DNA from 4 places in the Colwellia sp. 20A7 genome. Region 1 is predicted to be linked to each of the others. Evidence: predicted binding sites of a transcription regulator. Region 1 holds the regulator's gene; each other region holds the start of a gene.

What was found. The regulator sigma-54, encoded in region 1, starts transcription at its own class of promoters, with help from an activator protein. The targets are predictions, from matches to a motif close to GTTGGCACGNNNNTNGNNT.
Region 2: a site for sigma-54 is predicted at 1,301-1,319, ahead of fliE (flagellar hook-basal body complex protein FliE). Genes of this name have one in related genera too.
Region 3: a site for sigma-54 is predicted at 4,740-4,758, ahead of GQS55_RS00915 (PEP-CTERM sorting domain-containing protein). Genes of this name have one in related genera too.
Region 4: a site for sigma-54 is predicted at 3,955-3,973, ahead of flgB (flagellar basal body rod protein FlgB). Genes of this name have one in related genera too.

What each region holds. Positions count from the first base shown of each region.
Region 1 covers NZ_CP047130.1:523,882-532,195, forward strand. The annotation lists gene yjgA (ribosome biogenesis factor YjgA) at 71-595, opposite strand; gene pmbA (metalloprotease PmbA) at 747-2,126, shown strand; gene mgtE (magnesium transporter) at 2,208-3,566, opposite strand; gene GQS55_RS02245 (HPr family phosphocarrier protein) at 3,917-4,219, opposite strand; gene rapZ (RNase adapter RapZ) at 4,228-5,082, opposite strand; gene ptsN (PTS IIA-like nitrogen regulatory protein PtsN) at 5,153-5,605, opposite strand; gene hpf (ribosome hibernation promoting factor) at 5,623-5,910, opposite strand; gene GQS55_RS02265 (RNA polymerase factor sigma-54) at 5,955-7,466, opposite strand; gene lptB (LPS export ABC transporter ATP-binding protein) at 7,551-8,314, opposite strand, start outside; gene lptA (lipopolysaccharide transport periplasmic protein LptA) at 8,296-8,314, opposite strand, start outside.
Region 2 covers NZ_CP047130.1:1,028,296-1,036,609, forward strand. The annotation lists gene GQS55_RS04465 (sigma-54-dependent transcriptional regulator) at 1-1,143, shown strand, start outside; gene fliE (flagellar hook-basal body complex protein FliE) at 1,383-1,745, shown strand; gene fliF (flagellar basal-body MS-ring/collar protein FliF) at 1,933-3,633, shown strand; gene fliG (flagellar motor switch protein FliG) at 3,626-4,681, shown strand; gene fliH (flagellar assembly protein FliH) at 4,782-5,567, shown strand; gene fliI (flagellar protein export ATPase FliI) at 5,629-6,981, shown strand; gene fliJ (flagellar export protein FliJ) at 7,135-7,590, shown strand; gene GQS55_RS04500 (flagellar hook-length control protein FliK) at 7,781-8,314, shown strand, end outside.
Region 3 covers NZ_CP047130.1:219,650-227,963, reverse strand. The annotation lists gene GQS55_RS00925 (FG-GAP repeat domain-containing protein) at 1-944, opposite strand, end outside; gene GQS55_RS00920 (fatty acid cis/trans isomerase) at 1,171-3,573, shown strand; gene GQS55_RS00915 (PEP-CTERM sorting domain-containing protein) at 3,898-4,602, opposite strand; gene GQS55_RS00910 (hypothetical protein) at 5,017-6,903, opposite strand; TPP riboswitch at 7,129-7,226, shown strand; gene thiC (phosphomethylpyrimidine synthase ThiC) at 7,310-8,314, shown strand, end outside.
Region 4 covers NZ_CP047130.1:283,218-291,531, forward strand. The annotation lists gene GQS55_RS01165 (formimidoylglutamate deiminase) at 1-893, opposite strand, end outside; gene hutG (N-formylglutamate deformylase) at 930-1,718, opposite strand; gene flgN (flagellar export chaperone FlgN) at 2,321-2,749, opposite strand; gene flgM (flagellar biosynthesis anti-sigma factor FlgM) at 2,746-3,048, opposite strand; gene flgA (flagellar basal body P-ring formation chaperone FlgA) at 3,175-3,933, opposite strand; gene flgB (flagellar basal body rod protein FlgB) at 4,040-4,411, shown strand; gene flgC (flagellar basal body rod protein FlgC) at 4,415-4,831, shown strand; gene GQS55_RS01200 (flagellar hook assembly protein FlgD) at 4,843-5,499, shown strand; gene GQS55_RS01205 (flagellar hook protein FlgE) at 5,517-6,872, shown strand; gene GQS55_RS01210 (flagellar basal body rod protein FlgF) at 6,885-7,616, shown strand; gene flgG (flagellar basal-body rod protein FlgG) at 7,635-8,314, shown strand, end outside.

The sequences.
Region 1 (8,314 bases):
TCGACCCTAATATAGCGTCTTCTTCTATCTTTTAGTCAGTTGCTTGCCGCTTTCTAATGCAACACTACTGTTAACTAGTCTCTTTTAGGTAATCAAATAAGTTTCTGTAATGCTTACCTAACTTTTCCGCTTTTTTCTCTTTAGCCGCATGGCGAACCAATTGTTTAAGTTTTTGGCGATCCATCTGTTCAAACTCTGCTAATAAACTTTCAATAGCGCCATTGCCTTGTTCTATTAATTCATCTCTTAAATTTTCTAAACGAACAAACTTAGCTGTTGCTTGTTGATGCTTATTTGCCATAACGTCAATGGCTTGATGAATAGGTTCAAGATCCGTTTCAAGTAATATTTTTGCAATATGTCGAATATGACGGCGAAGTGCTTCATGTTTGTTTCTAATTTTATCAGCAACGACCATTGCATCTTTTAAGTCGTCACTAAGTGGAATTAGGCTACGTTGATGTTTCGACATCTCCACCAAAGACTGAGCGAAATCTTGCAATCTATGCATTTCTCTCTTTATTTCTGTTTTACTTTTTAATTCTTCGTCCATTTCTGGTGTTAAGTCGTCGATATCGTTGGCTGACTGGGGCATAATGGTTACTAATGTAATTTATATAAATATTGCCTTTATTATAGCCTGATTTTAAATGCGCAAAAACTAATAAAGTAATATTTTAAATCTAAACCTTAGCTTAAATCTTAATTTAAACTCAAAACGCAGCAAATAAGTAGATAAAAACATTATGACGAAAGTAAATCAACCTATGGATCCATTAATTGAACAACTTGGCCAAGTAAAAAAACGAGTGGCTAAAGTTCTTGAACTTGCTAAATCTTTAGGCGCTGATGGTGCTGAAGTAGCTATGAGTCGTCAACAAGGGTTAAGTGTTGGTACACGTCTTGGTGAAGTTGAAAATGTAGAGTTTACTAATGACGGTGCTTTAGGCATAACTGTTTATCAACAAGGCCGTAAGGGGAGCGCATCAACGGCTGATTTATCAGAAAAGGCACTGACTCAAGCAGTTGAAGCTGCTGTTAATATTGCTAAATATACGTCTGTTGATGATTGCTCGGGTTTAGCCGATAAAGAATTGCTTGCAATGAAGCCACTGGACTTAGATTTATATTACCCTAAAGACCTAAGCACTGAACAAGCGATAGAAATAGCTAAGGAGTGTGAACGTAGTGCCTTAGATAGTGATAAACGCATAACAAATTCAGATGGTGCTAATCTAGATTGTTTTTCGGGTTTTAAAGTTTATGGCAATAGTCATGGTCAGTTGGTTGCTTACCCTAGTTCAAGACATAGCATAAGCTGTGTTGTGATTGCAGGTAGCGGTGATGACATGCAGCGTGATTATGCCTACGATGTTAATCGTGACTTTTCACTATTAGATAGCGGTGTAGATATTGGCGCAAAAGCGGCGAGCGAAGTTATATCACGCTTAAATCCACAAAAGTTATCTACTATGAAAGTTCCGGTGTTGTTTCGTTCTGATATCGCCAATACAGTTTGGGGACATTTTATTGCTGCAATTAGCGGCGGTAACTTATACCGTAAATCATCATTTTTGATGGATGCTATAGGCAAGGATGTTTTTCCTAATTTTTTATCCATTTATGAACGTCCTCATATTGCTAAAGCATTGGCTAGTAGCGCATTCGACAGTGAAGGTGTATTGACTCAAGACCGAGATATAATTACCAATGGTGAACTGCAAACATACCTTTTAACAAGTTACTCCGCACGTAAGCTAGGCTTAACGACTACCGGACATGCTGGCGGAATTCATAACTGGTTAGTAAAAGATAAAAATATAGCCTCAAAAGGCAGTAAAGCTGCAGATTTTGATGCTATGTTAAAAACGTTAGGCACAGGTTTATTAGTGACTGAGTTGATGGGACAAGGGGTAAACGTTGTTAATGGCGATTATTCTCGCGGAGCCGCAGGTTTTTGGGTAGAGAATGGTGTTATCGCTTATCCGGTAAGTGAAATTACTATTGCAGGTAACTTAGATAAAATGTTTAAAGGCATTGTTGCCGTTGGCTCTGATCTTGATAGACACGGTAGTATTAGTACTGGTTCAATATTAATTGATGAGATGCAAGTAGCTGGTCAATAACCTATAGATTGAGCTTTAAGCAGTAAGAGCCGAGTGTATTATGTTCTTACTGCTTATGATTATTACAACCAAAGTAAAAGGTTATGTCAAAAGTAGTGTAGCGGTACCTAAAAAGGCAAAAATACCAACAACATCAGTGACTGTGGTAATAATAACGCTGCCAGCAAGCGCAGGATCAATATTAAAACGCTTAAGTAATAATGGAATAGCAACACCGGCTAAACCTGCAGCGGTCATATTCATCAACATAGCGAAAGCTATTACGACTCCTAGCATTAAATCCTGTTTCCAAATAGCGACAACTGAAGCAATCAACAAAGCCCAAATTATGCCATTGAGGAAGCCGATAGCGACTTCTTTATGTAAGAGCGCGCGAGCATTGCTATTACCTACATGGCCCAATGCCATACCACGTATAACTAAGGTTAACGTTTGATTACCAGCAACGCCACCCATACTCGGCACTAACGAATTAAGTACTGCTAATATTGCTAACTGCTGAAATAGACCTTCAAACATACTAGTGACAGCTACTGCAAATAAGGCGGTAATTAAATTCACCCCTAGCCATAAAGAGCGTTGTTTTGTACTTTTTAATACTGGAGCAAATGTATCTGCTTCATCGTCTAAACCAGCCATGCTCATCATGGAATGTTCTGCATCTTCACGAATTATATCAATAACATCATCAATAGTGATACGACCGAGTAAATGGCCTTTTTTATCAATAACAGGAGCAGAAAACCAGTCATGCTTTTCAAATAATTGTGCAACATCATGCTCACTCATATTCGCTTGTACAGCTTGTATTTCCTCATCAATCAGCTTTGAAATTATAACTTCAGGGTTGGCGGTTATAATGGAGGCTAATGATACCGCGCCAATAAAGTGGTTACTTCTATCGACAACATAAAATGAATCTGTTGCTTCAGGTAGCTGACCTTTTAGGCGTAAGTAGCGTAGCACTACATCAACACTCACTTCAGGCTGTAACGTAATGGTATCAGTGTTCATGATACCGCCAGCGGTCTCTTTGTCATAAGATAAGGCGGTCTCGACGCGTGCTCTATCTTGTGAGTCCATAGAATCAAGAACTTTTCTATAAACTGTATCTGGTAGGGTACGTAATACTTCGGCTAAATCATCAACATCCATGCCTTCCGCAACAGCAGCCAATTTTTCAGGCCGCATGCTTTGTAAAATACCTTTTCGTACTTCTTCATTTAGTTCTTCAAGTACTTCACCATGGTGCTCAGCATCGATAAGTTGCCATAACACGGCTCTACTTTTAGCAGGAGATGACTCAAGGAATAGCGCTAGATCATAAGCAGACATGTCTTGTAATAATTTTCTTACATAGACAAACATACCGCTATCAAGTGCTTCATTGATTTGGTGTAGTCTTTCTTGAATGTATTCTTGTTCTATTAGGTCAGGCATAGATATCTTACTTGAACGTAGGGAATGATAAATACCAACGCTATTAAACACTTGAGAAGGGGTGTTTAATAGACTTAATATTTTTGATTGTGGCTAAGTTTATCGTAACTTAGTGCTTCTTTCAGCTTTTTTACTTATTTAACCTGAATTTGGTTTAAGATATTCTTAATTAATTGAGATTATTAAAATATTACTTTTGCTATACTCTAGCTTGATAGTGCTTCTACTTTAGAGCAGAAAGAAGTAAGGAAAATTTCGGGTCAATAGCTAGTCTATTACAAATAAATTTAATTATGAAGTCAGGAAAAACAGCTATTTGAGGAGCATTTATTAAGTCGAGTTCAGGTTATTTATTCATCTTCATCAAACTTATCTTCAATAAGCTGACTTATTGCTTCTAATGCTGCTGGTGCATCGGTTCCTTGTGCAGTGACTGTTACTCTTTTTCCTTGTCCACCAGCTAATAGCATAATGGCCATTATACTATTAGCGTCTGCTTCTTTTTCTTCAAGTGATAGCGTTATTTGGGCTGAAAACTTTTGGCACAGTACTGCTAATTTACTTGCAGCCCTCGCATGTAAGCCAAGCTTGTTAATTATAGTTAACTCTTTACTTAGAGTGAGATCGTCATTGTTATGCTTTTGAATAGACATAATAAGCTTTACTCTTTGGTTTTTTTAATGTCTCTGTGGTGAGTTTGTACATTTTTTTGTTCTTTACTAAAGTTTTTTGCTAGTAAATCAGCAATATAAACAGAGCGATGTTTGCCACCAGTACAACCAATCGCAATCGTAACATAACTACGATTATTACGTTCTAGATGCGGGAGCCAAGTCATCATAAAACTATTAATTTGCCAAATAAACTTTGTCACAATAGGTTGGCTAGAAAGAAAGTCTTTGACTGGTTGCTCTAAACCGGTAAAGGGCTTTAATTCTTTTTCCCAATGAGGATTAGGGAGAAAACGTGCATCGAAGACATAATCAGCATCAGTAGGAATGCCATGTTTAAAACCAAAAGATTCGACTACGAGTACCATATTTCCTGTTTTTTTCCCAAGAATTCGTTCTCGAACTAAGTCAGCTAATTGGTGTGGCGTTAATTGACTGGTATTAATATATAAATCTGCATTGGTAGAAATAGGCGCTAACAGCTTCTTCTCTAGTGATATTGCTTGGTCTAAAGGTATATTTTCTTTGATTAGTGGGTGTAAGCGTCTTGTTTCACTAAAGCGACGAATTAAATCATTATCGTCGGCATCTAAAAATAATGTTGTTACATCAACCGCATCGGGTAAATATTCAATGATTTCAACAATATCTTTAGGGTTATTAGGCAGATTACGAACATCTAAACTTACCGCGACATTATCATAATCATTAATTACAGTATGTGTTAATGCCGGGAGTAAATTAACAGGGATATTATCAACGCAATAATAACCTAAATCTTCTAATACCCTTAACGCAACCGATTTACCTGAGCCAGAACGGCCACTAACAATGATAAGCTTCATATTTTCAAGTTCCGCGTGAATAAGAGGGTTATTAAATTTGACTGTGCAGGAATGTATTCCAACTTATTTTTTAAGCCGTTTGTTGAATAAGATCAAACATTTCTTGTTGGTTTGTACATTTACGCACTTTTTTAGCTGTTTTACGATCACTAAATAACTTGGCGATACTCTGTAATGTTTCTAAATGCGCTTGTGTATTACCCTCTGGTACAAATAGACAAATGAATATATCAACAGGTCTATTGTCAATTGCGTCAAAATCGATGGCTTGTTCAGTAGTTAAAAATACAGCGATGGCTTTGTCTGTATTGTTTAGTCTGCCATGAGGGATAGCGATACCATTGCCAATACCCGTACTGCCCATTTTTTCTCGATTCATTAAGCTATCTAACAAATCGGTTGGGTTAGAGTCGATTAGTTCATTGGCGGCAAGTTGGCAAATTAGTTCAAGTAAACGTTTTTTACTCTGAACTGGAACTGCACATCGCGTGCAGTTCAGTGTTAATATATTTTGTAGTGTCATAATTATAATTGATAAAGCTAATGTTGTGTTATTTTGCCTTTGTATTTAAGTACTTGGCGATCTAATTTATCTACCAAAGTATCTATCGAAGTATACATATCAGCACTCGCTGCTGAAGCATGAATTTCACTGCCTTTTAAATGTATGGTTGCTTCAGCTTTCTGCTCTAACTTTTCAATTGTAAGTACAACGTGAACATTATTGATGTGATCAAAATGTCGCTCTAATTTAGCGAATTTTGTGTCAACACAATCACGTAATGATGAAGTTACTTCTACATGGTGGCCAGTAAGGTTAATTTGCATAAGTATATCCTTCTCTAGTTAAGTTCAGAAAATAAAGTCGCTGGTTATAGTAAACTCTTTCGTTGATTTGACGGTGGTATAGATAAAGACTCACGATACTTAGCTATAGTGCGCCTTGCAACGTTAATTCCTTGCTGTGCTAGTAAATCTGCCATTTTGCTATCACTAAGCGGTTTAGCTGGTGTTTCGGCTAAAATGAGTTTTTTAATTAATGAACGTATGGCTGTTGATGAACATTCACCACCATTTTCGGTACTAACATGGCTTGAAAAAAAGTATTTTAATTCAAAAATACCTCTTGGCGTATGCATGTATTTTTGTGTTGTCACTCTAGATATAGTTGATTCATGCATATCTACAGCTTCAGCGATGTCATTTAAAACCATAGGTCGCATAGCTTCTGCACCATGCTCTAAAAAGCCTTGTTGACGTTGTACAATGCAGTTAGATACTTTGAGTAATGTGTCATTACGCGATTCTAAACTTTTAATAAACCATTTAGCTTCTTGCAAGTTTGTTCGAATAAATTGGCCATCATTACTCGAAGACTTTGTCGTTTTTGTCATGGCTGCATATTGCTGATTAACTGATAACTTAGGAGCAGTATCAGGATTTAATTCCACAACCCAACGACCATTTTTCTTTTCTACTGAAACATCAGGGATAACATATTGATCATCACTTTTAACAACAACGTCACCAGGACGAGGGTTTAAACTTTGTATTAAACGCATCACTTCGCGTAATTGATCTTCCTTAAGGCGTGTTTTACGCATTAATTGACGATAGTCACGATTCCCGAGCAAGTCAATATGTTCACTGATAATTAATTTACTTTCTTTTAAGTAGGGGGTTTCAGGATCAAATTGATTTAATTGAATAATTAAACAATCAGCAATTGAGCGAGCGGCAACACCAACAGGGTCAAAGACATTAATACGTTTTAATACTGCTTCAACTTCATCAAGTTCAAGCCCTTCTATACCAACACTTTCTAAAATTTCATCACTTGATACCGTAAGGTAACCAGCTTCATCAACGGCTTCTATAATGGCGATAGCAACAGTGCGATCGGTTTCTGAAAAAGGTGTTAACTCCATTTGCCATAAAAGGTGGTCTTGTATTGAATCGATTGTTTCACCTTGATAAGTGTAATCTTCACTTGGGCTACTAATTGCACCTGTATTTGACGTGCCAGCACTGTAACTCTCTTCCCAAGTTGTATCAATATTCAGCTCTTCTGGAATGTCATTTTTTTCCATCGCCTCAGTAGTGCTTATCTCATCAATAGAGGCGGATGAATCTTCACTCCCATCACTAGTAGATTGTTCAGCAATTGTGGCTGAAAATGCTTCTTCAAGTGTATTTCCACTGTCCTCTGAATTGTTATCTGAGGCTTCTTGATCATTAATTTCAAGCAGGGGATTACTTTCAAGTACTTCTTGAATTTCTTGTTGAAGCTCTAACGTTGATAACTGCAAAAGCTTGATCGCTTGTTGCAGTTGTGGCGTCATGGTTAGTTGTTGTCCTATCCGGAGTTGCAGAGTTGGGCGCATCTACGTTGTCTTAATTCCTGTTATTATTATTTATAGTTACTCACTTAGCGTAAGTATAGTATAGGTATTTATTATATGTGTTAACTATAGCGTGAATTGCTCGCCTAGGTATACATCTCTTACCTTTTGATTAGCAAGAATTTGATTAGAATCGCCTTCTGCTATTATTTCGCCGTGACTAACAATGTAAGCATGTTCACATACATCAAGCGTTTCACGAACATTGTGATCAGTAATTAGAATACCAAGACCACGTTTTTTAAGATGAATAATTATTTTTTTAATGTCACCTACTGAAATGGGGTCTACACCTGCAAAAGGTTCATCAAGCAATATGAATTGTGGATCTGCAGCTAAAGCACGGGCGATTTCTACGCGTCTTCTCTCCCCACCGGACAAGCTCATGCCTAAATTGTCTTTAATATGGCTGATATTAAATTCCTCTAGCAGGTGCTCTAATTTCATTTGCCTTTCATTTTCATTAAGGCCTTTTCTAATTTGTAATATTGCCATAATATTTTCAGTAACGGTCAGTTTTCTAAAAATAGATGCTTCCTGAGGTAAATAGCCAATACCTCGACGTGCACGTTCATGCATAGGCGCAAGTGTAACATCTTCGTCGTTAAGTATTATTTGACCATTATCATTAGGTACTAAGCCAACAATCATGTAAAAAGACGTGGTTTTTCCTGCACCATTAGGGCCTAATAACCCCACGATTTGACCTGAACTTACGGTTAAGCTAACGTTTTTAACAACTTTTTTGCTTTTGTAAGATTTTGATAGATTTTTGGCTATCAAAATCGAGTTGTTTATTTCGCTGTTATTTTTATTGCTTGTTACTGTCA
Region 2 (8,314 bases), 500 kb from region 1:
AAAAACATTAAAAATAATCACCCTAACTTACCTGTATTATTAATGACAGCCTACGGCACTATTGATGATGCCGTTGAAGCAATGAAACACGGTGCTTGTAATTATATTGCTAAACCTTTTTCGCCAGAAGTGTTATTAAATATGATAAGTCAGTACATACCATTATCAGAAGTTGATAAAAACACGCCGATAGTAGCGGATAAAAGTAGTATAGCGTTATTGAGTTTAGCGCGTAAGGTGGCAACAACAGAGGCATCGGTTATGGTGCTTGGCCCTAGTGGCTCAGGTAAGGAAGTGTTAGCGCAATATGTGCATAATAATTCACCTCGAGCACAACAGCCTTTTATTGCCATTAACTGTGCTGCAATTCCTGAAAATATGCTAGAAGCCACTTTATTTGGTTACGAGAAAGGCGCTTTTACCGGAGCGATTCAAGCGTGTCCCGGTAAATTTGAGCAGGCTCAAGGAGGCACAATTTTACTTGATGAAATCACTGAGATGGATTTAGGGTTACAAGCTAAAATTTTACGTGTATTGCAAGAGCGTGAAGTAGAACGTTTAGGTGGCAGAAAAACGATAAAATTAGATGTACGCGTTATTGCAACGAGCAATCGTAATCTTAAAGACTCTGTAAAGCAGGGCGACTTTAGAGAAGATTTATACTACCGTTTAAATGTTTTTCCATTAACTTGGCTACCTTTAGCACAACGACCTGATGATATAATACCGTTGGCGCAACATATGGTGGTGAGTTATTGCCAAAAAAATGGTGAACAAGTTGTTGAATTTACTACTGCGGCTCGAAGTAAGTTAAATGCTTATAGTTGGCCGGGTAATGTGCGAGAACTTGATAATGTAATCCAAAGAGCATTAATTTTACAAAGTAATCAAGTTATCGATGCAAGTGATTTAATGATTGAAAATTTTGAAACAGCGAGTGTAAATGAAGTTGATAATACTATTGCACCCGATGATAAATTAGGTAGTGAATTAAAGCTGCAAGAAAATCAAATAATTTTAGATACCTTACAAGCTTGTCATGGTAGTAGAAAAGAAGTTGCCGAACGTTTAGGCATTAGCCCGCGAACACTGCGTTATAAAATTGCCAAAATGCGTGATTCAGGTATAAACATCCCCGCGTAAATTCAGTTTTAATCTTTCAATGTCAGTTGTTAATTTAGACAACTGACATTATTTTGTCTTCAATACCTATCACTTTTAATCATTAGATGTTTTTATAACTATTTGTTTTAATTTACTTTATGGTTATATGCGCTACTACATTTTTAATTTCTATTCAATTGGCACCATGCTTGCAGAATCACTAGTTATATATAATTTTTATTGCGTTATAGCAAAAAATTGACACAAGTGAGACTCCTATGGACATAAGCACTAATTCTTTATTCGCACAAATGCAAAGTATGTCATTACAAGCGTCTGGTAATAAAATTCCAGCTGTTGGTGGCGATATGGAAGGTATACCAGGTGTTAACTCTGCAGGGAAGGTCAATTCATCAAGTAATGATTTTGGCAACTTACTCACTGACGCATTAAAAACAGTTCATGAACTACAGCAAGATACTGGTGCTAAAAAAATGGCTTTTGAAATGGGCGATCGCAGCGTGACATTAGGTGATGTGATGATTGCATCGTCAAAGTCTGGTATAGCCCTAGATGCCACTGTTCAGGTACGTAATAAGTTTGTTGAAGCTTATAAAGAAATTATGAGCATGCCAGTGTAATTTAAGCGAATTAAATAACCAATAGCGGCGTTGCTTTCAATCGCAATAGGCCAGCTATTACTCATTCAAGCGCCTTGCTCTTGATGATTTACTCTCACTTAAATGTGAGTATGAAAAATAAAGTAGTAAGCGGAGAAGTAAAGTGGCTGAAACAAATTCAATAGTAGCAACAGATAACAATAGTTCAATGATTGCCAATGATTATGGTGATGATAGTGCTATTGAAGAAAAAAAATCAGGCTTTGCCGCTGCTTTAGGTGATGCAGACACGTTACGTCAAATAACCTTAGTAGTGGCGTTATCTATCTGTTTAGCTATTTCTGTGTTTGTAATTATTCTTGCGAATGAACCTGAATATCGCTTTTTAGCCAAACAACCTACAGAACAACTGATTAAAACAATGGATTTTCTTGATGCCAGTAAAGTTGATTACCGTCAAGAAAATAACACTCTGTCAGTACCAAGCGATGAATACCAAACCATAAAATTATTATTAGCCCGCGAAGGTTTATCAGCTGAAGCGACAGAAGGCGAAGATATGGTAATGCAAGATATGGGGTTTGGTGTTAGTCAGCGTGTCGAGCAAGAACGTTTAAAGTATGGTCGAGAACAGCGAATTGCTAAAACCATTGAAGAATTACAAAGTGTTTCTCGTGCAAGGGTATTACTTGCCATTCCAAAAGAAAATATTTTTGCCCGTCGTGAGAAAAACCCTTCAGCGACAATAGTACTAACTTTACAGCGCGGACGTTTACTTTCGGCTGAAGAAGTTGATGCTGTTGTTGATATTGTTGCTTCATCAGTTCAAGGCATGAGTCCAAATCGTGTTACGGTAACGGACCAAAATGGGCGTTTATTAAATTCAGGCAGTCAAAATTCAGTGTCTGCTCGTTCGCGTAATGAATTAGATATTGAACAAAAGCGTGAACAGGAATATATGGATAAAATTTCTAATATACTCATTCCTGTTGTTGGCTTAGGTAATTACACTGCGCAAGTTGATGTAACCATGGACTTTACTAATGTAGAAGAAACAGCTCGTCGTTATAATTCTGATTTACCTGCACTTCGTAGTGAAATGAAAGTTGAAGATAGTACTATTGGTGGTCTATTAGGTGGCATACCTGGTGCTTTAACTAATCAACCACCACTTGAATCGAGTATTCCTGAAGATGCACAAGGTCAACAAACAAAGTCAACGCCAACTAGAAAGCATAGTGAATCAACTAAAAACTATGAGCTTGATGAAGCGATTAGTCATACGAAACAGCAAACAGGTGTTGTACGTAGAATTAGTGTTTCTGTCGCACTTGATTATGTTGATGGCATAGCTCCTCCAATTGACCCTGAAGCCGAAGGAACACCAGCAGTCGCAGTTGCTAAAGTACCAAGAAATGTAGCTGAAATTGCCTCGATTCGACGTTTATTGCAAGGAAGCATTGGTTTTGATTTACAAAGAGGAGACGTTTTAGAAGTTATTACGATTCCTTTTAATCGCATTGATCTTGGCGCAACTGACGTGATACCAATGTGGGAACAGCTGTGGTTTTTGAAATTATCAAAGCTGTTGATGGCCGCATTAGTGATTATAGTTTTAATTATGGCTGTTGTTCGCCCAATGTTGAAACGCTTAATTTATCCTGATAGTTCACCAGATGATTACGGTGATAAATCACTTGATGGTCATATAGATCTTGGTGATGAAACCATGGATATGCTAACGTCAGACTTTGATGCAGGCAATGTTGGTTTTGCGGCTGATGGTAGCTTACAATTACCAGACCTTCATCGTGATGAAGATATATTAAAAGCGGTTCGAGCGTTAGTTGCTAATGAGCCTGAATTGTCGTCGCAAGTAGTTAAAAGTTGGTTAACCGAAGATGAGTGATGAATTAAGCGTAGGCGGAGAACTTACCGCAACAAAACCAAGTTTTGATATTAATAAGTTAGAAGGTAGCGAGAAGGCTGCTATTCTTTTGTTAAGCTTATCTGAAGAAGATGCAGCTCAAATATTGAAACATCTAGAGCCTAAACAAGTACAGCAAGTAGGTACTGTTATGGCCGCAATGGAAGATTTCACCCAAGAGAAAATCACCGCAGTACATAAACAATTTATTCATGATATTCAAAACTTCTCTACTATTGGTTTTCAAAGTGAAGATTTTGTTCGTAAAGCTTTAACTGCTGCTTTAGGTGAAGATAAAGCTGGTAACCTGATTGATCAGATTATTATGGGCGGAGCATCCAAAGGTTTAGATTCTTTAAAATGGATGGACTCTAAGCAAGTTGCTAATATTATTCGAAATGAACATCCCCAAATTCAAACGATCGTGCTTTCATATTTAGCACCTGAACAATCAGCTGAAATCATGAGTCAGTTTACCGACAAAGTTCGTTTAGATTTAATGATGCGTATTGCTAATTTAGAAGAAGTACAACCTGCTGCTCTTCAAGAATTAAATGAAATTATGGAAAAACAATTTGCAGGCCAAGCGGGTGCTCAGGCAGCTAAAATGGGTGGCTTGAAAGCAGCTGCAGATATAATGAACTATCTTGATACGAATGTTGAAGGCACACTGATGGATTCGATGCGAGAAAACGACGAAGAAATGAGTCAACAAATCCAAGACCTAATGTTTGTATTTGAAAATCTATCAGATGTTGATGATAGAGGTATGCAAGCAATCTTGCGAGAAGTTGAACAAGACGCACTAATGAAAGCTATTAAAGGTGCTGATGAAGCACTCAGAGAGAAATTCCTTAGCAATATGTCAAAACGTGCGGCTGAAATGCTAGTCGATGATCTTGATGCAATGGGTCCTGTACGTATTAGTGAAGTAGAAGTTGCACAAAAAGAAATTCTTGCTGTTGCCCGTCGATTATCTGACGCTGGTGAAATTATGCTTGGCGGCGGCGGCGGTGATGAGTTTTTATAATCTTCATTGATGATAGTAGAATATTTATTTGTTATTTAGGCTTTATACTTTTTTTTACTTCGTATTTGCCTGACAAGTTAACCCCAGCTTTGAGAAAGATATGAATAAAATATCAACACGCATTATAAAAGCAAAAGAATCAGAAGAATTAGATGTTTGGTCTTATCCAAATGTTCAAGCAGAAGTTATTGAAAATCAAGAAGGCCATACTAATGCTTTAGGAAAAAAGAGTACTTGGCGATTTGAGCCGCCTGAAGAAGAAATTGTCGAGCCTGATCCGCTTACTGCAGAAGAAATTGAAGAAATAAGACAAGCTGCGCATGATGAAGGTTTTGGTCAAGGTAAAGAAGAGGGCTTTGCCAAAGGATATGAAGAAGGTAAAGCGCAAGGTATTGAAGAAGGTACTGTGCAAGGTATTGAAGAGGGCACAGAGCAAGGGTTAACTCAAGGTAAAGAAACAATTGAAACCTTGAGTGAAAATTGGAAAAGCTTAATTGAACAATTAGATAAACCTTTAGCGAGTGTTGAAAAAAATGTAGAAGAACAACTTTTAAATTTAGTTGTGCAACTAACTGAAGCCGTTGTTTTACAAGAAGCTAAAACTAATCCTGATATTTTGATGGCCGCCATCAATGCAGGTATCAAATCATTGCCTAGCAATGAATCTACAACACAAATATACTTAAATCCTGAAGACATTAAACGCGTAGAACAGCAGTTTGGCGCACCTCACATTAAAGAAAGTGGTTGGAAATTACTACCCGCTCCGCAATTAAGTGTTGGAAGTTGCCAAATAGAAAATAGCACCTCTAATATCGATTTACAGATGAAGTCTCGTTTAAAGCAAGTATTGGAATCTTTCTTGCAAGATGCATTACATCAATAATTTTTTGACTAATTGAGCGTGAATTAACTTACGCTTTTATCTCGTGTACAAAGGGTAAGAAATGGTCGATAGCCAACGCATCAGTGACAGATTAAAAAACAGCCAAAAATTTATACACCCATTTAAAGAGCCCGTTGCCGGTCGCTTAGTACGTGTTGTTGGTTTAACTTTAGAGGCTGTTGGTGTTAAAGCACACATTGGTAGCCAATGCTTAGTAGAAACCGCACATGGTGATTTGTTAGCCGAAGTGGTTGGTTTTGCGCAAGAAATTACTTATCTTATGCCAGAAGAGAGTCTGCGTGGTGTGTTGCCCGGCGCTAGAGTACTTCCAATATCATCTAAAATGCACCTGCCTTTGTCAATGAATTTACTTGGACGAGTGATTAATGGCATAGGTAAACCGCTTGATGGCAAAGGCCCTATTAGTAACGATGAAGATTACAAACTAAATACCAGCCCTATTAATCCTTTATCACGTCGAGCCATTACTGAACCACTTGATGTTGGTGTACGATCAATTAATAGCTTTATTACCGTTGGTAAAGGCCAACGTATGGGACTATTTGCAGGGTCAGGCGTCGGTAAAAGTGTATTAATGGGGATGATGACACGAGGAACAACTGCTGACGTTATTGTTGTTGGTTTAGTTGGTGAGCGTGGACGAGAAGTAAAAGAATTTATTGAAGAAATTTTAGGTGAAGAAGGGCGAGCTCGTTCGGTTGTTGTCGCTGCACCTGCTGATAATTCTCCTTTAATGCGGTTAAAGGGCTGTGAAACAGCGGTACAAATAAGTGAATACTTTCGTGATCAAGGTTTAGATGTTTTATTACTGTTAGATTCATTAACTCGATATGCACAAGCACAACGAGAAATAGCGTTAGCGGTAGGTGAACCTCCTGCAACCAAAGGGTATCCACCCTCCGTTTTTTCAAAATTACCACAGCTTGTTGAACGTGCGGGTAATGGTGGTGAAGGGCAAGGATCAATTACGGCTTTTTATACCGTATTAACGGAAGGTGATGATCTACAAGATCCTATCGCTGATGCTTCTCGTGCTATTTTAGATGGTCATATTGTTTTGTCACGTGATCTTGCTGACGCAGGACATTATCCTGCAATTGATATTGAAGGGTCGATTTCTCGTGTCATGCCGATGGTTACCAGCATGGAGCATCAAACTCTGGCTCGTCAACTGAAGCAAATTTATTCTCTGTATCAACAAAACAAAGATTTGATTGCTATTGGTGCTTACACTAAAGGAAATGATCCTAGAATTGATCAAGCGATTAATGTTCAGCCCGTTATTAACTTTTTTTTACAGCAGCAGATTCAAGAAGTAATACCCTTTGAACAAAGCGTACAGCAATTACAAGAAATAATAGCCGCAGCTACGGCTAATGCTAAACGTAATTAAAAAAATTAATGTTGAAAAGCTAATGTTGAAAAATAGTATTGTTAAAAACACAGTTTTGAAAAACTAATTGAGCGTAGTAATCGGCAGTAGTAAATGTGCAAGTGTAGCGGCCGAATTATCTCAAACATGCTAATAGTTTAAGGAAAACATATTATGGCCAAAAATAATAATAAACAGTTACTCACGCTGCTCAAGTTTGAGCAAAGTAAAGTCGAGAAGGCTGAGAATGCGTTGCGTAGTGCTGAAAATGATTATCAGCAAAACTTAACTCGTTTACAAAGTGTGTCTGATTATCGATTAGAGTATATGTCACGATTGAGTGAACGAACCGCGCTTGGCTTGGATAGTGCGACTTACAATCACTATCATGCTTTTATTAATAAGCTCGATAATGCTGCAGAACAAGTAAGAATTGCTATGAATCAGGCTAAAGCGTTAGTTGAACAAAGTAAGGCGCTGTGGATCAAACAAAGACAAAAAGTACAGGCTGTTGAGATGCTTACAGATAAGCGCAATGCGGCGTTAATGAAGATTGAAAGTAAAAAAGAACAAGGTATGTTTGATGAAATTTCGACTCAGCAATTCTTACGTCGAAAATCTAGTCACTAATCGAGTTGAATATGTTTAAGTGATCGCTCGAATGACGAGGATTATTTTAATAAAATAATCTTTCTTTATATTTACTCGTTATAGTTATTTAAAAGCTAACTGGAATGATTATTGCTTTATTTTAATATATCAGGAAATATTTTCCTTCATTTATAATTTAGTTATATTCATTTTGACAATTGGGGCTATTATGCAACAACTCAATGTTTTATCCATGAAAGTATCACAAAGTATCGAAAATAAAGGCGATTCAGATGCTTTAATTTCCGCTCCACCAAAGGATAAATTTTCTCAGCATATAGACCTACAGCTCTCTAAAATTAAGAAGCATACAGAGTCTGAAAACAATCCTCCTAATGATGGAATCGTCTCTAATGAAGAAGCTTCTTCGAAAACGAGTAAGCCAGCTATTGAGCAAAAAAATATAAACAGGGATGATAAAGTCCAAGATAGATCCGAATATTATCAAGCTGTAGTTGATGACGCTGATTCGGCAACAAATGTGCAAGAAGTTGCCGCTATAGGCAAACAAGATGAACCTGATACAAATATAGTTAATGCTGATGATAAACAAATTATCGATGAATCAGAATTACTCATGACTTTTTTGACCAAAGTAGATCAAACGCTAGTGACTAATGCTTCCTCCGATAAATTTTCACCTTCAGTAGTGAATATAGGTGAAATATCTGATGAGCAGAAAGCAAAGGTTGAAGCGAAATTA
Region 3 (8,314 bases), 300 kb from region 1:
CTTTGAGTAAAACGAACAACAACATCAGATAAACCATCACCATTTATATCTTTAATTTCCTCAACAGCACGATGAACTAAATTACTTTGATCGAGGTTTTCACCATCAGCTTCTTTAATATGCCACCAATTTACACCATAGATAGTATCGGCTAAAGCAATTTTATCTGCGGTTATAGAGAATTTACCATCATTATTCTGGCTAAAATAATTAATATATCCTTTAGAAATCCAAGCAACATCTTGACGATTATCAAGATTAAAATCCGCAAAAAATAAAGTTGTTGGCGTAAATTTCACCCCACCTCTTTCTAATTCTATTTGTGTCTTAATAGCCAAATGTTGATACACAGGAACGACGTCATCTTCTGAAAATAACCACAAATTTGTTTTCCCAAAGTCAGGTAAAACGATATCATCATAGCCATCTTTATTAACATCTTGAATAAAATCTTTCTTAGAAATGAATTTTGAGTTAGGTAATAAGAAAATAGAGCTAATTTCTTGTTTGTGTTCAAAGTACAAGCCAGATTTCAAATTAGAGTCTGCTTTGAGCTCGCTATTATAGGTAAGTACAACTACCTTATCTTTCGCTAAAAAGTAGAGCCCTTTTCTATCTTCACTGACATCAAAAGCAAAATACTCGTCTGAAATAACTAGTTTATCTAACAGGATAAATTCATCAGACTTATCATTAAAAATATAAACTGCCAGCCAAGTTTGATTCAGTTTATCGACCCCAATAAGGACTAATTCATCAGACGAGGATTCTCCATTCACTAAATCTAATGGAATAATGGGTAAACTGACCTTAAATGGTGCTGTAATGCTATATTTTTTAAAATCTAACTTCGTACTGGCAGACTTTGTTGAATTTGCAAAGGTAGTGGGAACAACTATAAAAAGATAAAAAAATATAAAGCCTACTAAAAATCGATTGTGCATAACTTTCCTTTTAAAAATATTACCTTCACGTTATTCGCCTATTCATCATAGTTGTTTCCTGAGTTTGTATCAATTTATAACGATCTTGCCCTGCATTCAAACCTCTAAACTATACTCTCCTCTGATCTCACAACAACATTCCACCTTTACAGATGACGTTACCACGCTTAAAATTTAATAGCTAAATCATTAGCTTTTCTTAAACGGCTACTTGCCGAGGAATTTTATGCGTCTTTATCATTGGTTATTTTTACTCTTTGTTCTATGCGGTTGTGCCACTATCAGTTTTATTGAATACGACAACCTTTACGGTGCTGCCAGTGTAGAAAATCGTATACCAGCTCAGAAGGTATCGACTAAAGAAAGCATACATTTTAATCAAGTCATTAAACCTATTATCGAAAACCGATGTGTAGTTTGTCATGGTTGCTTTGATGCTCCATGTCAGCTAAAAATGGAAAATCTCGCGGGCCTAGAGCGCGGAGCAAACAAAGAACTGGTATACAACGGTGAGCGCTTACTTACAGTTAAAAAATCGCATAGCATAAGTACGTTAACCTCTCACGATACCGGGCAACTTAACTCTTTACGTCAAGAAGGCTTTTTTCCGGTATTAAATGAACGTGATCAAACACCTATAGCCAATGCCAACGCCGGTTTAATGTATCAAATGCTACAACTGAAACAGCAGCACCCATTACCAAATACAACATTATTAGATAATAGTTTTGATGTTTCGTTAAATAGAGAGCAACAATGCCCAACTATAGAAGAATTTGAACAATACAAAAATAACTATCCGTTAGCAGGTATGCCTTATGGACTACCAGCATTAAATACTACACAGCATCAGCAATTAACAACTTGGATAGCAAATGGCGCACAATTACCAAAAGCAAAGCAGGCAACCCCAAAAGAGCAAGACATAATCAATAAATGGGAAAGTTGGTTAAATCAAAATGATAATAAACAGCAGCTTGTTTCACGTTATTTGTTTGAACATTTATACCTTGCCAACCTATATTTTAAAGAAAATAGCCAAAGTTATTTTAAGCTCGTTCGTTCAAGTACACCTCCTGGGCAACCTACTAGCGTTATTAATACTCGTAGACCTTTTGATTCACCCTTTACTGACGATGAACATGTGACCAAGGACACCGATAATCAGATACCGAAACAAGTTTATTATCGATTACTTAAACAACACGATACTATTATTGCTAAACGTCATATGCCTTATCTTTTTGATTTAGATAAATTAAACTATCTAAATACACTGTTTATCTCACCACAATATCAAGTAGCAAAATTACCTGACTATCAGTTAAAGAATGCGTCAAACCCCTTTATTACTTTTCGAGATATACCAACAAAATCACGTTACACATTTTTATTAGAGCAGGCACAGTTCTCTATTATGAACTTTATTAAAGGTCCTGTTTGTCGTGGGCAAGTCGCCTTAAACGTAATAGACGATCATTTTTGGGTATTATTTGCTGATCCAGATTATATTAACGATTTTCATTCAGACAGCTTCCTTGATAACAAAAGTAATTTACTTCAATTACCCGCGGCTACTAGCGATAAAACTTTCTCATTATTATATTGGCGCTCGTATGCTAATCGTGAAAAAGCTTATGTAAAAAGTAAACTAGATTATATGAAATCAATTAATTTTAAAAAAAATGATGTCGATCTTAATTTGATTTGGTCTGGAGAAGGTAATCCAAACGCCACCTTAACTATCTTCAGACATTTTGATAGTGCATCAGTCTTAAAAGGTTTTATTGGTCAAACACCAAAAACGGCATGGTTTATTACCTACCCTATATTAGAGCGTATTCACTACTTATTGGTTGCTGGTTTTGATGTTTATGGCAACGTAAGTCATCAATTAAAAACACGTTTATATATGGATTTTTTACGTATGGAAGCCGAGAGTAATTTCATTGCTTTTTTACCTAAAAAAGATCGTAAAAAAGTACATCAACATTGGTATAGAAATACCTCAAAAGATATTCAAGATTATATATTTTCCGATAATTTTCACCAATTACCAGAAACTAATATTAGTTATACAACAAAAGATTCAAAAAAGGAGTTATTAGAAAAAGTAGCTAAACATACTAATAATAGTGATATTAATGCTTATAACTTAGCTAATACAGACAATAGTAATACCAATGAATATAAGCTAAAACGCCTTAATAGTATGACTGGTTCAGCAGTATCAATTTTACCACAAGTCAGTTACTTAATGGTTAATGGGGAACATGGTAGCAGTGTTTACACGTTAATCAATAATAGTGCACATAGCAATGTTGCCCACTTATTTTCCGAAGATGAACGACGCATCCCTGCAGAAGACAATTTAACAGTACTGGCAGGTATAGTAGGTACATACCCTAATGCATTTTTTAAAGTAAGTGATCAACAATTGGCTACATTTGTCAGCGCAGTGGAAAGTATAAAAACTGAGGAAGATTATAGCCAACTTAAAGATAAATTTGCTATACGACGTACTGATCCTAACTTTTGGCAATACGCTGATCAATTACACCTTTGGTATAAAAAGAATCAAGCTAATTCAGCTGGGTTATTAGACTTTAATCGCTTAGAAAACCGTTAGAGATAAATATAACGACTAATTAACAACTGACGTTAAGCAAGTGCCAGAATATGTTGCTCGGGTATAATCAGCATAACTAAGCTATTTTTTGTCATTACAGTATTTTATGAGTTTATGTGAATTTGGATGTGTTGATGATGAAGAGCACGAAGAAAAGAAATAACACGTGTAAAATTTTTAGACAATAACATTTTTAGACAATAACATTTTTAGACGATAACAATAGCAATGACGAAAATCACAACAGTTTAAAAAGAAATACCTAACCTTATTGCTAAGGTTAGGTATTTAAAATAGAACGTTACGATAACTCGCTAAAAAAACTTATAATGAAGCTTTTTTCTTACGGCTAGCAGCAAAGCCAACTAAACCTAATGCTAATATAGCTAATGTACCTGGTTCAGAAACAGATGTAGCAGGGCTATCTGAATACGTGTAATTAACTACCACTTTACCCCAAGATGCTGTTGCTACGTTATTTACGAAATCACCAGTACCTGATTCTAAAACGTTTGATAAGGCAGTGATAGGTAGACCCGAGAAGTTAAAATCTACTGCTAAACCAGTAGTGAAGGCAGCAAGATTAACGCCAGTTAATGCAGAGCTCAATTCACCTGAAGTTAATGAAAAGTTAAATGTATCACCCGAAGCCATATCAAAACCGCTTGCTGAGCTCTGATCTGTTAAATAATTAAAAGCTGACGCTTGGAATACATAACCATCGGCTGCTAAAGTCGTTACCTGCCATGGGTTTTGAATATGCATAGCAACGTCAGCACGACCATTAGCGGTAGCTGTGTTTGTAGAAGTACCTACGGTATCAATTTGACCAAATACTGTAATATCAACACCGGTAAGCGTACCTAATTGAGTATCAAAAGCATTAATAGAAATTGTTTCGCTTAAAGTACCTAAAGGTACATCTGTTGAACTACCTTGTGTTCCAAATGTACCTGTTTCAGTGATTAAGCCTGCAAATGCTGAAGAAGAAGCTAATAAGAATACTGCGCCGATAAATGTTTTTTTCATTTTTATTTCCTTGAGATATAAATTATTTATTTCATTACCGTTAATGATAATAGTAGTAAACTTTGTTTCGTCCATTGTATTAAACAAAGGGTAAACAATTGATATATTTATTGTTAATAATAAATCATCACCCACTAAAGCAAAAAACAAGCCAACATTGCAAGCCGTTGATTTACAATCACTTTATCTGCAGGTCAATATTAAGGTTAACGAAACACTGATAGTGTGTAAAAAAACTCGACGACTATTATTTAATCACATCGACAATATTTAATGGATGTAACGATGAAGGGAACGAATAAAGTCATAAACCAGCAAGAAAACAGTCAACTAGCAAAAAAATTAAACTGACTATCCTTCTATGAACCTATAAATGCCACTTAATTCTGTCGCATTTATAGGATGAAAAAAAAGTTACGACAATTTGTTATCGTCAGACATATTTTCCTCTTGTCTTAAATAACCTGCCGCTTCCTCATCTTGCTCAATGCGTTCTTGTGTTGGCATCGCACGTGTTTGTTGATTCAGTTGATGAATTTGTGAAGCATTTCCCAAATCTCGCTCACTGGTAATTGCAGCAATAGATTCTCTATCTTTTAAGAATGAAATAATATCATTTTTAATCGATGCTAATTCTTCGTCATTTTTATGCATTTCAAGAATAGTTCTTGGATGTTCTAAATTTTTCATCCCTGTATCAGCAAAAGTTGTCGATACTATTCTTGATGTAATAATCCACGGAGTAATACTACTTCTAACCAGCGTATTTTCAGAACGAGTACTGTCATGAATCCCTGTACCTGTCGCTATTTTAGATTCAGTAAAAGTACCTTCACACTTAAAGTAAACTAATAGCGATTCAAATTGAATTTCGGCAAAAAATAAATGCGCTACATTCGTCATTAATAAAGCAAACGATCGAATAAGGTATCCCACCAAAAACACCTGGAAAGCAGACATCAACAAATTAGAAAAATCCGTAAACAACGCATCACTCAATAAATCACTAGTAGAGTTTATCGCTGCAGCTTTAATAAATTGATAAACATCAACAATTGAATAAGCTAATGAAAAAGTGATAATCACTGACAATATAAATAAAAGATTGCCACTTATTAACGTGATTAAACGTGCTAGATCAAAACTAGCCCCTAAGTCCATCATTTTAACTTTAGGCTGAATTTCTTGAAGCAACTCTCCTTTAAAGCCACCTTTACCATCGACTTGCTCTTCAAGCTGTGGATCAAGCTCTTTATAAACACGGTTCGGCACTTCTTTATAACGACGGTTGGCCATCACTAAATTGTCTAAATTAATAAATATTTCATTAGGGTGAACTGATTCTTGCCAATTCTCTCTTAACTCAGAAACTTCAGCTTTAGGGTTAGCATGCTCTAATCGTTTGCGTACCATAAATAAAATGATAGCCGTACAAGCAATTGCTAAAGTAAATAAAGCTATGAAATATAAAGCAGTATTTAAACTAGGTAAATTAACCAACCAGTCATTGATTTCCTTAGGAGTAATATCTGTTGATGCCAGAATCCATGACAATATGGCACCAATCACAACAGGTAACAATAACGACAAAGCAATGACTTTAACTAAATTACCCGTCCCTAAAGAATTGATATTTTTTTCAGCATCTCGAGCAATGGGTTGGCCTGCACTTCTCCATACTAAGAGTAAATATAGCATTAAGAAGGTTGAATATATTGGAAAAGTTAATTCACCAATTTCGCCCGCAAAACCAGCCAGAGAGACGAAAGCAACAAAGCTATAGGCAATTAATGCGGTAATAGTTTGAACCCAAGCAGCAAACAATTTTTGTGACATGTTGCGAATTGGGTAAGGCATAAATAATAACTTGGGTATTAAGGTATGTAATAACCTAGCTAAAAACCCTTGTGGCTCAACAAAAGTACTATTTTTACGTCCAACAAGCATTTCCTCCAACACTTTAGCATTGTACGCGACATATTTTGCTTCTTCTTCGGCAGTACTTAATTCTGACTTACTAAAATTTCGCGCTAGTGAAGTAGGATGATTACGACCAACAAAATATCGCATAGTGGCATAAATTCCACCACCTGTAGCACGAAGACCGCCAAGTAATAAAAATAAACCAAAGATCACCAATATCCAACCAGTGCCGGCATCTTCCTTTACTAAACTAGCGGCTGTAATTAATAAATATACCCCTAATAATGTTTGAATGATCCCCCGAATAGCAGTGGCGACGCCCTCTTTCTTAAATGGATTTTTTAATCCTAAATCTATGGAACCATAATCAAACGCCATGCAGTACTCCTGTATAATACTTACTATGTTAATTTTTTAACGTGTAGAGTTTACTTAACTTTTACTTTGAAAAACAGCGATTAAAGTTAACCGATATAAAGGTAATCTTTATTTTTTCATTCGTTTCTTTAGCATTAACCACTTAAAATAGCGTTTCAACTTTTACTTGCTTACTACATTCGCATCGCGTTAGAATCTTTCCGCGTTACTAGCATAGCTAATAACGCAAACTTGTCGGAGTGCCAAAGGCTGAGATCGCGTAAGCGGGATCCGTAATACCTGAACAGATTAGTATCTGCGTAGGGAACAAGAGAAAGTTGCGGCTATTTGACGTAACTTTCTTCATTACACACCTTTATTGTTGTCATTCCGCTTCTTTTTTAATGTATTAAAATAGGTAGCGACCATGAACGATCAATCAGAAAACATACTCACAAAAAACACCTCCTCAAAAAACAAACCAAGCAGACGTGAAAAACGTGAATCGGCAGCAGCATTTTTAAAGAATGTTTCAGACCAATCTTTTCCAAATTCTAAGAAAGTTTATGTGCAGGGTGAAATACACGATATCAAAGTAGCGATGCGTGAAATCACCCTAACCGACACTTTAGTTAACGGTAGTAAAGACAGCCCTGTTTACGAAAAAAATGAACCGCTTTGTGTTTACGATACATCAGGATTTTATACCGATGAAAATGTCGATATTGATGTACACAAAGGCATTCCTCGTTTACGTGAATCATGGATTGATGCCCGTGGTGATGTAGAGCCATTTACTGAAACTCACTCAAAATTTGCACAAGCACGACTTGATGACGAAAATGTTGACGATATACGCTTCAAGCATTTACCAACAAAACGTATCGCCAAGCAAGGCAAAAATGTAACGCAAATGCATTACGCCCGCCAAGGTATTATCACGCCAGAGATGGAATATATCGCCATTCGTGAAAACTTAAAACGTGAAGACGTAAAAGACAATATTTTATTGCAACAGCACAAAGGTCAGTCTTTTGGTGCCAGCATTCCGGAAAAAATCACCCCTGAATTTGTTCGTGACGAAGTTGCTCGCGGTCGCGCTATTATTCCAGTCAATATCAATCATCCTGAATGTGAACCTATGATTATTGGTCGTAACTTTTTAATCAAGGTTAATGCCAATATTGGTAATTCAGCAGTCACCTCTTCTATTGAAGAAGAAGTTGAAAAACTGGTTTGGTCTACTAAGTGGGGTGCAGATACAGTAATGGATTTATCAACAGGTCGTAACATTCATGAAACCCGTGAATGGATTTTACGTAATTCACCTGTGCCAATTGGCACTGTACCTATTTATCAAGCGCTTGAAAAAGTAAATGGTGTAGCTGAAGATTTAACCTGGGAAATATTCCGCGATACCTTAATTGAACAA
Region 4 (8,314 bases), 240 kb from region 1:
ATAGCTTTACTGGCTATAATACCTTGTTGCTCTTTCTTGTTTATATGTGTTGCATGAATTAAGCACCAACTTTCATCTAGTTGCATATTATCTAATAACCACTCAACTGGACGCTTTGCATAGTGATTTAGGCAATCGTTTACTTCTTGTTGTTGCTCCGCAATATGAATATGGATAGGTGCTTTAGGATCTAATGAACGCACATGTTCAACTGCAATTGTCATTGCCTCTTTATCAACAGCACGTAATGAATGAGGTGCTATACCAATATTACTATTTTGATATTGTTGGCTTAATTCATAACAATCACTTACTAATTGATTAAATTGTGAAGTGGAATTAATAAAGCGTTTTTGCCCGTCGGTCGGTGCTTGCTGACCAAAGCCTGAGTATTGGTATAAAACAGGTAATAAGGTTAAACCTATACCTGAGTATTGAGCAGCATTAAAAATAGCTTGCGCCATTGTTGCTAGTTTTTCTTGTGATTGATTATTATAAGTGCTGTTACAAGAACTGCCATTAATATCGTGATGTAAATAGTGAAATTCAGCAACGCGTGTATAACCCATTTTTAACATTTCAATATACAATTGTTGAGCAATTATTTGAGTGTCTTCAGGAGTTAATTGTGACAGGAACTTGTACATTATTTTACGCCAAGTCCAAAAGCTATCTTTACCTTCGCTACCTTGTTCACTAAAGCCTGCAAAAGCACGTTGAAAGGCGTGAGAATGGCAGTTTATCATTCCTGGAATTACCGTGCCTTGAAATTCTTCTACTTCATTTACTTTACCTGAGGTGATCGCTGTAATAACGCCATCTTCAATGGTAAGTGTTTTATCTGTCGCCCAACCGTCGTTTAACAGAATGTTTTTCGCATAGTATTTTTTCATTTTCACTCTCACTTTTAATCCCATTTTACCTTGCTATTACTCTTGTATTGTATAGTCGGCTAGGCATTGAACAAATTTCTTCAGTTGAACTTTTACTTGATTAGCTTTTTGTTCGTTATAGTGATTACTGGGCTCATCTAAATAAGTACTTTGTGATAACTCTAATTGAATAGCGTGAATATTATTATTTGGATCACCGTATGCACGGGTAATATAGCCACCTTTAAAGCGACCATTAAAAATAGTGCTATAAGGAGTTAAATCCAGATTTTTTAGTCTATCTAGCAGTGCTTGGTCGCAACTGGTTCCATCGGCGCTGCCAAAATTAAAATCGGGTAACTGTCCTTCAAAAAAACGAGGAACCTGCGATAAAATTGAATGGGCATCTAACAATACTACTCGCCCATATTTACGTTTAAGGTGTATTAAAGTATCTGCTAGCGCTTGATGGTATGGCTGCCAGTAATCCTCGACTCTACCTGTAATCTCTTCTGGGGTAGGATTTTTACCGTCAAGGTAAAGAGGCGATAAGTCAAAAGCGGTTGTTGGACATAATTCGGTATTATCGGCACCAGCGTATAAAGCGACACCACTTGGACTTCTATTTAAATCAATAACGTAGCGACTGTACTTTGGGACCAATGTGTAAATGCCCATTGCTGTGGCGAAGTCATATAATTTATCAATATACCAATCAGTATCGGCAACATTGTGTCCATTTTCTGTCATGCTATCGGCAATATGCTTAGGGATCAGTTGACCATTATGCGGCATACTAATTAGCATACCTATATTACCTGATGTTAAGGAGTAACTAGCGTTCATTGCTGCTCTTTTTAAATGTGAATTAGTTGTATATACAAGTCGTTGTTAATTTATCATGTAAAACTGGCGATAAGCAAATTATTTGGCTTTTGGAGTGTAATTACAATGTAAGTGTGGGATTACTAGGCAAAGAGCTTAATGATGAAATGGAGTGGCTAGCTTTAAGGCTTGAGCTTAAAGTACTGGATTTTTATCGTGATCAAGCCAACGCCTGACGACCCAACAAATATTATTTAAAACTAATACCGGTTTCATTAATTAAGTGAACAATTTTATAGGCAGAAAAAATTGTCAAATACAAGGCGTTTATTTCAATAACTAGTTGTTCTAATTATTAAATAAATAACGATGTAGTTGGTGAGTTTAGCAAGTAGAAATGATCACATAGCTAGTGAGATTAGTATAAAGTCAAACAGGGGGGAATAAATAGTAGTGACTGGTGCGGAATACTTGCATTAGCAGAGCAAATGACAAGTTTGTATGACACCTGATTAGGCGGCAAAAAATACTATTAGCTTAATATTGAATAAGATCATCGTTCTAAAGAATATGTGTTTAGCTAATTTAGTGAAGCTAACAGTTCAGTTGAAAGCTTAGTAAAGCTAAAAATTCATTTCTGGATAAGAGCTTTTATTTTTACCACCAGTTAAACGTTGCATTAGTTGGCGTTGGTTTGCTAATAATTGGCCAGAGCGTTCATTTAATGCTTTACACAATTTAGACTTCATCGTTAACTCTTGAAGTAATTCTGTCGTCATTTTTTTTACAGGTGCTGGCAATTTATTACAAAGTAAATGTAATCCTTCACTGTTACAAGGTAAGCCTAGACTATTCAAAAAATCATCTCTTTGCTGGTGTGTTGTATTCAGGTTACTAAGAATTAGCAGCATTTTTTTATTGTGGCTCTCTAATCCTGAGTCTCGTTGACTTAATAACTCATACTGAGACTCCAACGCATTAATTAACACATCTAGCTTGCCAATGTCATTTTTCAGACTGGTAATAAATGATTTTATGCTGTCTATTATCATTGTCTATGAAGCTCTAACAGTGCATTGATTAGGGTTTCTTCATCTAATATCAGTTCGCCATTAGCTATTGCCGCTTTAACCTCGGCAACTTTTTCCATATCTACATCAGTTTGGCTAGATAAGGTTTCAAAAGTTGAGTCAATAGATTTACTTAATTCACTAACTTGGCTTGTTGAACTCGTTGCTTTATCGGCCTGTTGGCTTTGGGTCGATTTTTTTTGCAACTGCGAATGCTCTAAGGTATTGTTCACCTTGTTGTTTTGTTCAACAGGTATGCTTGGTTTGTTACTTATATTCATTGCAAGATTTACCTAGGTAATTTGTTATGTTTGCTATTACCCTCAAGAGAGCGACAATACAACGACGGAACTTAAATATAATTAGTGTTTTTTTACATTTTATTCATAAATAATTTATGAATAAAATTAAAGAAATATTTTTACTGTTCCTTTTCCGATAACTTGCCCTTCAACTATTTGACCTGAAGTAAGGTTTTTAACTTTAATTCGCTGCCCTAGCTGACCATCCTCTAAAGCAATTGCGGTAACGCTGGCATTAAATGTTGGTGTCGAGACTTGTAAATCGATATGCTGGTCACGATTAACCAAATATTGTTTCTCTAACAAGCGACGATTTATCACGTCACCGCTATTTATGTTACGACGAACCTGCATACCAACTAAATTATTGATATTAACTTCCATGCCGTGTAAATGGCTAGCAATATTTAGTGAGCGAGTCTCAAGTAAGTCAGCAGTGAGTATTTCACCGCGTTGTAAATCACGTTTTGCTACGACTAAATTCATCCATAGATCTACCTTCGCACTCGCTCTAAAGTGCCATTTGGGTGAATCACACTTTATGGTTAATCTTATTCTACCTGCAGGCACTGACGACGGCTTCGAACGTGAAATTTGTAAGTTAGCACAATGTAAATCTTCGCTGCCTTTTGGAATGAATAAATCAATTTTTTGTTGTTGGCTTGTTGCTCTATGATAGCTTAAAAATCGTTCTATTTCTTTGTTGATGTAGTGTTTAGATTGTTGCTCAAAATTAATGTCGTTCGCTTGCGCAGTTCCTATAAAGCAACCTAGCATAAAATAGAGGAAGTATAAGTAGTTCCTATGCGGAAGCCTAGCTTCCGCTTGTTGGTTGTTTTTTAAATGGTATGAATAATAAGTCATTGAATTTAAAGTTCTTTAAATGTTGGCATAAAGGTTGTTATATAGGTTGTATCGTAATGCTTTTATTTTCAAATGAGCATACAAGAATCAAACAGTAGAGGCAACAATGGCATTATTTGATCAATCCCTAGGCGTGCATCCATTTTCGATGCAATTAAGGATGGATAGAGCTGAAATTATTGCGGGCAACTTGGCTAATGTGGAAACGCCAGGGTTTAAAGCGCGTGATATCAACTATAAGCAAATCATGGAAAGTGTCTCTAGTGATCTTTCACAAAACCATCTAGTTGGATTTTCTGGAATTGAACAACATCAACTTCAATACCGTGTTCCTTATCAAGCTTCAAGCGATGGTAATAGCGTTGAACTAAACGTAGAGCAAGCTAAATTTTCTAGTAATAGCATGGATTTTCAAACAAGCATGACATTTTTGAATATGAAAATAAGTGGTCTACATAAAGTTATCAAGGGAGATTAAAATATGTCTTTTAATTCTATTTACGAGATTAGTGGAAGCGCTATGCGAGCGCAGGTAATGCGTTTAGATACTATTGCTTCAAACTTAGCTAACTCAGATACCGCAGCATCAAGCGAAGCAGGTGCTTATAAAGCATTAAAGCCTGTTTTTTCAGCTGCATACAGTTCAAATCTTGATGATCGTTCTATTTCTGCTTCGGTTGATATGCTTGGTATTACTGAATCGGACCGAACCGTTGAACAGCGTTACGAACCAAATAACCCACTCTCTAACCAAGATGGTTATGTGTTTTATTCTAACGTCAATGTACTTGAAGAAATGGCAGACATGATGTCGGCAAGTCGTAGTTATCAAACCTCAGTAGAAGTAATGGGGCGTGTTAATAGCATGCAACAAAGCATTCTGAAATTAGGTCAATAAGGATAAATAACGTGGATATAAATAGCTTAACTCAAAGTACAACTGAAGCAGCAGCTTTAGAGAGTAATGTCACTGGTAATGGCCAGTCAGCACAAGAAATGTCAACCATGTTTTTAGAGTTATTGGTTGCCCAAATCAGTAATCAAAACCCATTGGAACCAATGGATGGTACTGAATATGTGAGCCAGCTTGCTGAGTTTGCAAACGTTGAGTCGTTACAAAGCATTAATCAAAACACCAGCAGTAGCCTTAGTTATATGAATAGCTTGATGGTACTTGAAGCCACTAACATGGTGGGTGAATCAGTTGATGTACTGGCTAATAGTATTGCACTGGAGAATCCGGGCAGTGTTTCAGGTATGGTCAATTTATCAAGTCCAGCTGATTCTGTCACTGTGCAGCTTTATAACAGTAATGGTGATCTAGTTGAAGAAAAGAACTTACCATATACCGGTGCTGGCTCATTACGTTTTGAGTTTGATAACCAAGGTGCTGGTGATTATGCCGTACGTGCTTATACAACCACAGACAATATACCTAAACAACTAGATACTTGGTTAAGTGGCGACGTTGAGCGCGTATCTGTAGGCGCTTCAAGCGACGATATTATATTACAAATTAATGGTCTGGGTAATTTTGAACTTACTGAAATTAACCAATTAGCTTAAATTATTAGGAAAGTAACATGTCTATATTGAATATTGGTCTTACAGGCCTGAAAAGTACGCAAACTGCGTTAGAAGTTACCAGTAATAATATTGCTAACTCGGCTACGGCAGGCTATAAACAGTCTGATGCTGAATTTGCCTCAGTATATAATGGTGGTCAGCAAGGTGGTGTTAAAGTTTCAAATATTAAAGAAGATTTTGTTACCAGTGGTGAAATAATTCGAACCGGTAATTCTCTCGATATCACAATTGACGGCCAAGGTTTTTTTGCTATTTCAGAAAACGGTAAAACAGCCTACACCCAAGCGGGTCAGTTTGGTTTAGATGCTGATTTGAATATAGTTAATGCCAATGGTAGTAGTTTACAAGGTTTTGGTGTTTCTGAGTCTGATGATGGCGGCGATCCAAGTATTGTGTCTGGTATATTAACTGATTTAAAAATTGAAGGTGCGAATATCCCAGCACAAGCAACGGATGGAATTTCTTTTAATGGTAATTTAAGTTCAGCGAGCGACCTTATTACGTATCCTATAGCCCCTGATACGTTTGATCCTACCGATGGCAGCCAATACAATTTTTCACAATCTACAGAAGTATTTGATTCATTGGGTAATAGCCATATTATGACGCAATATTTTAATCATACAGCTGTAAATACATGGCAAGTAATGTACTTTGTAGATGGCGAGCCTTTACCGGATACTGCTATAGCGAGTACTGGGGCGAATGGTACGCAAGATGTTGATGTAGATGGCACAACAATAACAGCAGGTGTCGTGACTATTTCATTTGATACTGATGGCCAAATGGATCCACTAGATCTTGCTTTCGTTGACCCCGTGCCACCAGCGGTAGCTGATAATAATGCCGATGATCCCTATGCTCAGCGTGAAATCACCCTAACGTTTACTGCTAGTGGCGGTGGTGCTGAGGTTGCTTTAAAACTAGATATGGTAAAAACCACCCAATTTGGTAGTAGTTTTGCCATGTATGAAAATGACGCAAGCGGTTATACGTCAGGTTCCTTTTCAGGCGTGACGGTTGCTGAAGACGGTAAGTTATATGCAACCTTTACTAATGGCGAATCTAAACTGCAAGGGCAAGTAGCATTGGCTTCGTTTGCTAATGTTAATGGCTTGCAGCCTGGTGATAATACTGTTTGGTATGAAACCGAAGACTCTGGTACGGCGTTGTTTAGTGAGCCCGATTCAGGCGCGATTGGCAAGTTACTTTCAGGCTCATATATGGGATCAAATGTTGATGTTAGTGAGCAGTTAGTTGGTCTAATGTCCTTTCAGCAAAATTATCAAGCAAATGCAAAAACAATTAGCACTGCTGATGAAATGATGCAAATCTTATTTAGTAATACCTAAAGGGCATAAGCAATGGAAAAGTTAATTTATACTGCTGTTTCTGGCGCGGAACTAAATAATACGGCATTGCGAGTCACTGCCAATAACCTAGCGAATGTCAGTACTGCTGGTTTTAAAGCCGATTTAGAACAAGCACAGTCAATGATGGTTACGGGTAGTGGCTTTCGAACCCGCTATCATGCACAAATGAAACCTGTGACTACAGATCTTTCACCCGGTCCTATTATGGATACTGGCCGCAATCTAGATATTGCACTCAGTGAAGGTGGGTATTTAGAAGTGCTTGATAACAATGGCGATCCTGCTTATACACGCTCGGGTAATTTAGAAGTAGATGCCGATGGCTTTGTAACTGTTAATAATAGACGTGTACAGGGTGCTGGCGGTGATATTCAATTACCTGAATTTGGTGAAATTGAAATCAGTCCAGATGGTATTATTAATTTAGTTCCTTTAGGTGGTGGCGTTATAGCAGAAGAAGCACAACTTAAACTAGCTAGCACCGATGGAATTTTAATTAAAGGCAAGGATGGCTTGTTACGAGCAGAGAACTTACAGCCACTTGCTCAGGACGATCAATTACGTCTTCGCACCGGAGCTCTAGAAGGTTCTAATGTGAACGCAGTACAAGAAATGATTAAAACAATGAATATTAGTCGTCAATTTGAAATGAACGTCAAAATGATGAAAGCAGCTGACGAATTAGCAAGTAGCGGCAATAAACTAATTAGTGGCAATGGTTAACGGTAAAAGGTTGTAACAATGAATTCAGCATTATGGGTAAGTAAAACAGGGTTAGCTGCACAAGATTTGCGCATGACCACTATTTCAAATAATTTAGCGAATGTTAGCACTGCAGGCTTTAAAAAAGACCGTGCAGTTTTTGAAGATTTGTTTTATCAGGTGCAAAAGCAGCCTGGAGCACAAGCTGATGAGTTGAATCAGTTACCATCAGGTATTCAAGTGGGTACTGGTGTACGTATTAATGGTACACAAAAACAGTTTACTGAAGGAAGTTTTGAAACCACCAGTAATCAGTTAGATGTGGCTATAGCAGGTCAGGGGTTCTTCCAAATAGAAAGTCCTGACGGTGAACTTTTATATACACGTAATGGTCAATTTCAACTTAATGCTGAATCCTTACTTGTGAATGGTAACGGTTTACCTTTAGCACAAAATATCGCGTTACCTGAAGGTACAACCAAAGTATCTATTGGCACAGATGGTACGGTTAGCGCTGTGGTAAATAATGATACTCAGCCGGTTGAACTAGGTCAGTTGTTACTTGTAAATTTTGCTAACCCTGCCGGCTTAGAAAGTCTTGGTGGAAATTTATATCGAGAAACTGCCGCGTCAGGAGAAGCCGTTGAAGGTGTACCCGGTGAAGAGGCATACGGTGGTTTACAACAATTTACTATTGAAGGCTCTAATGTCAGTGTTGT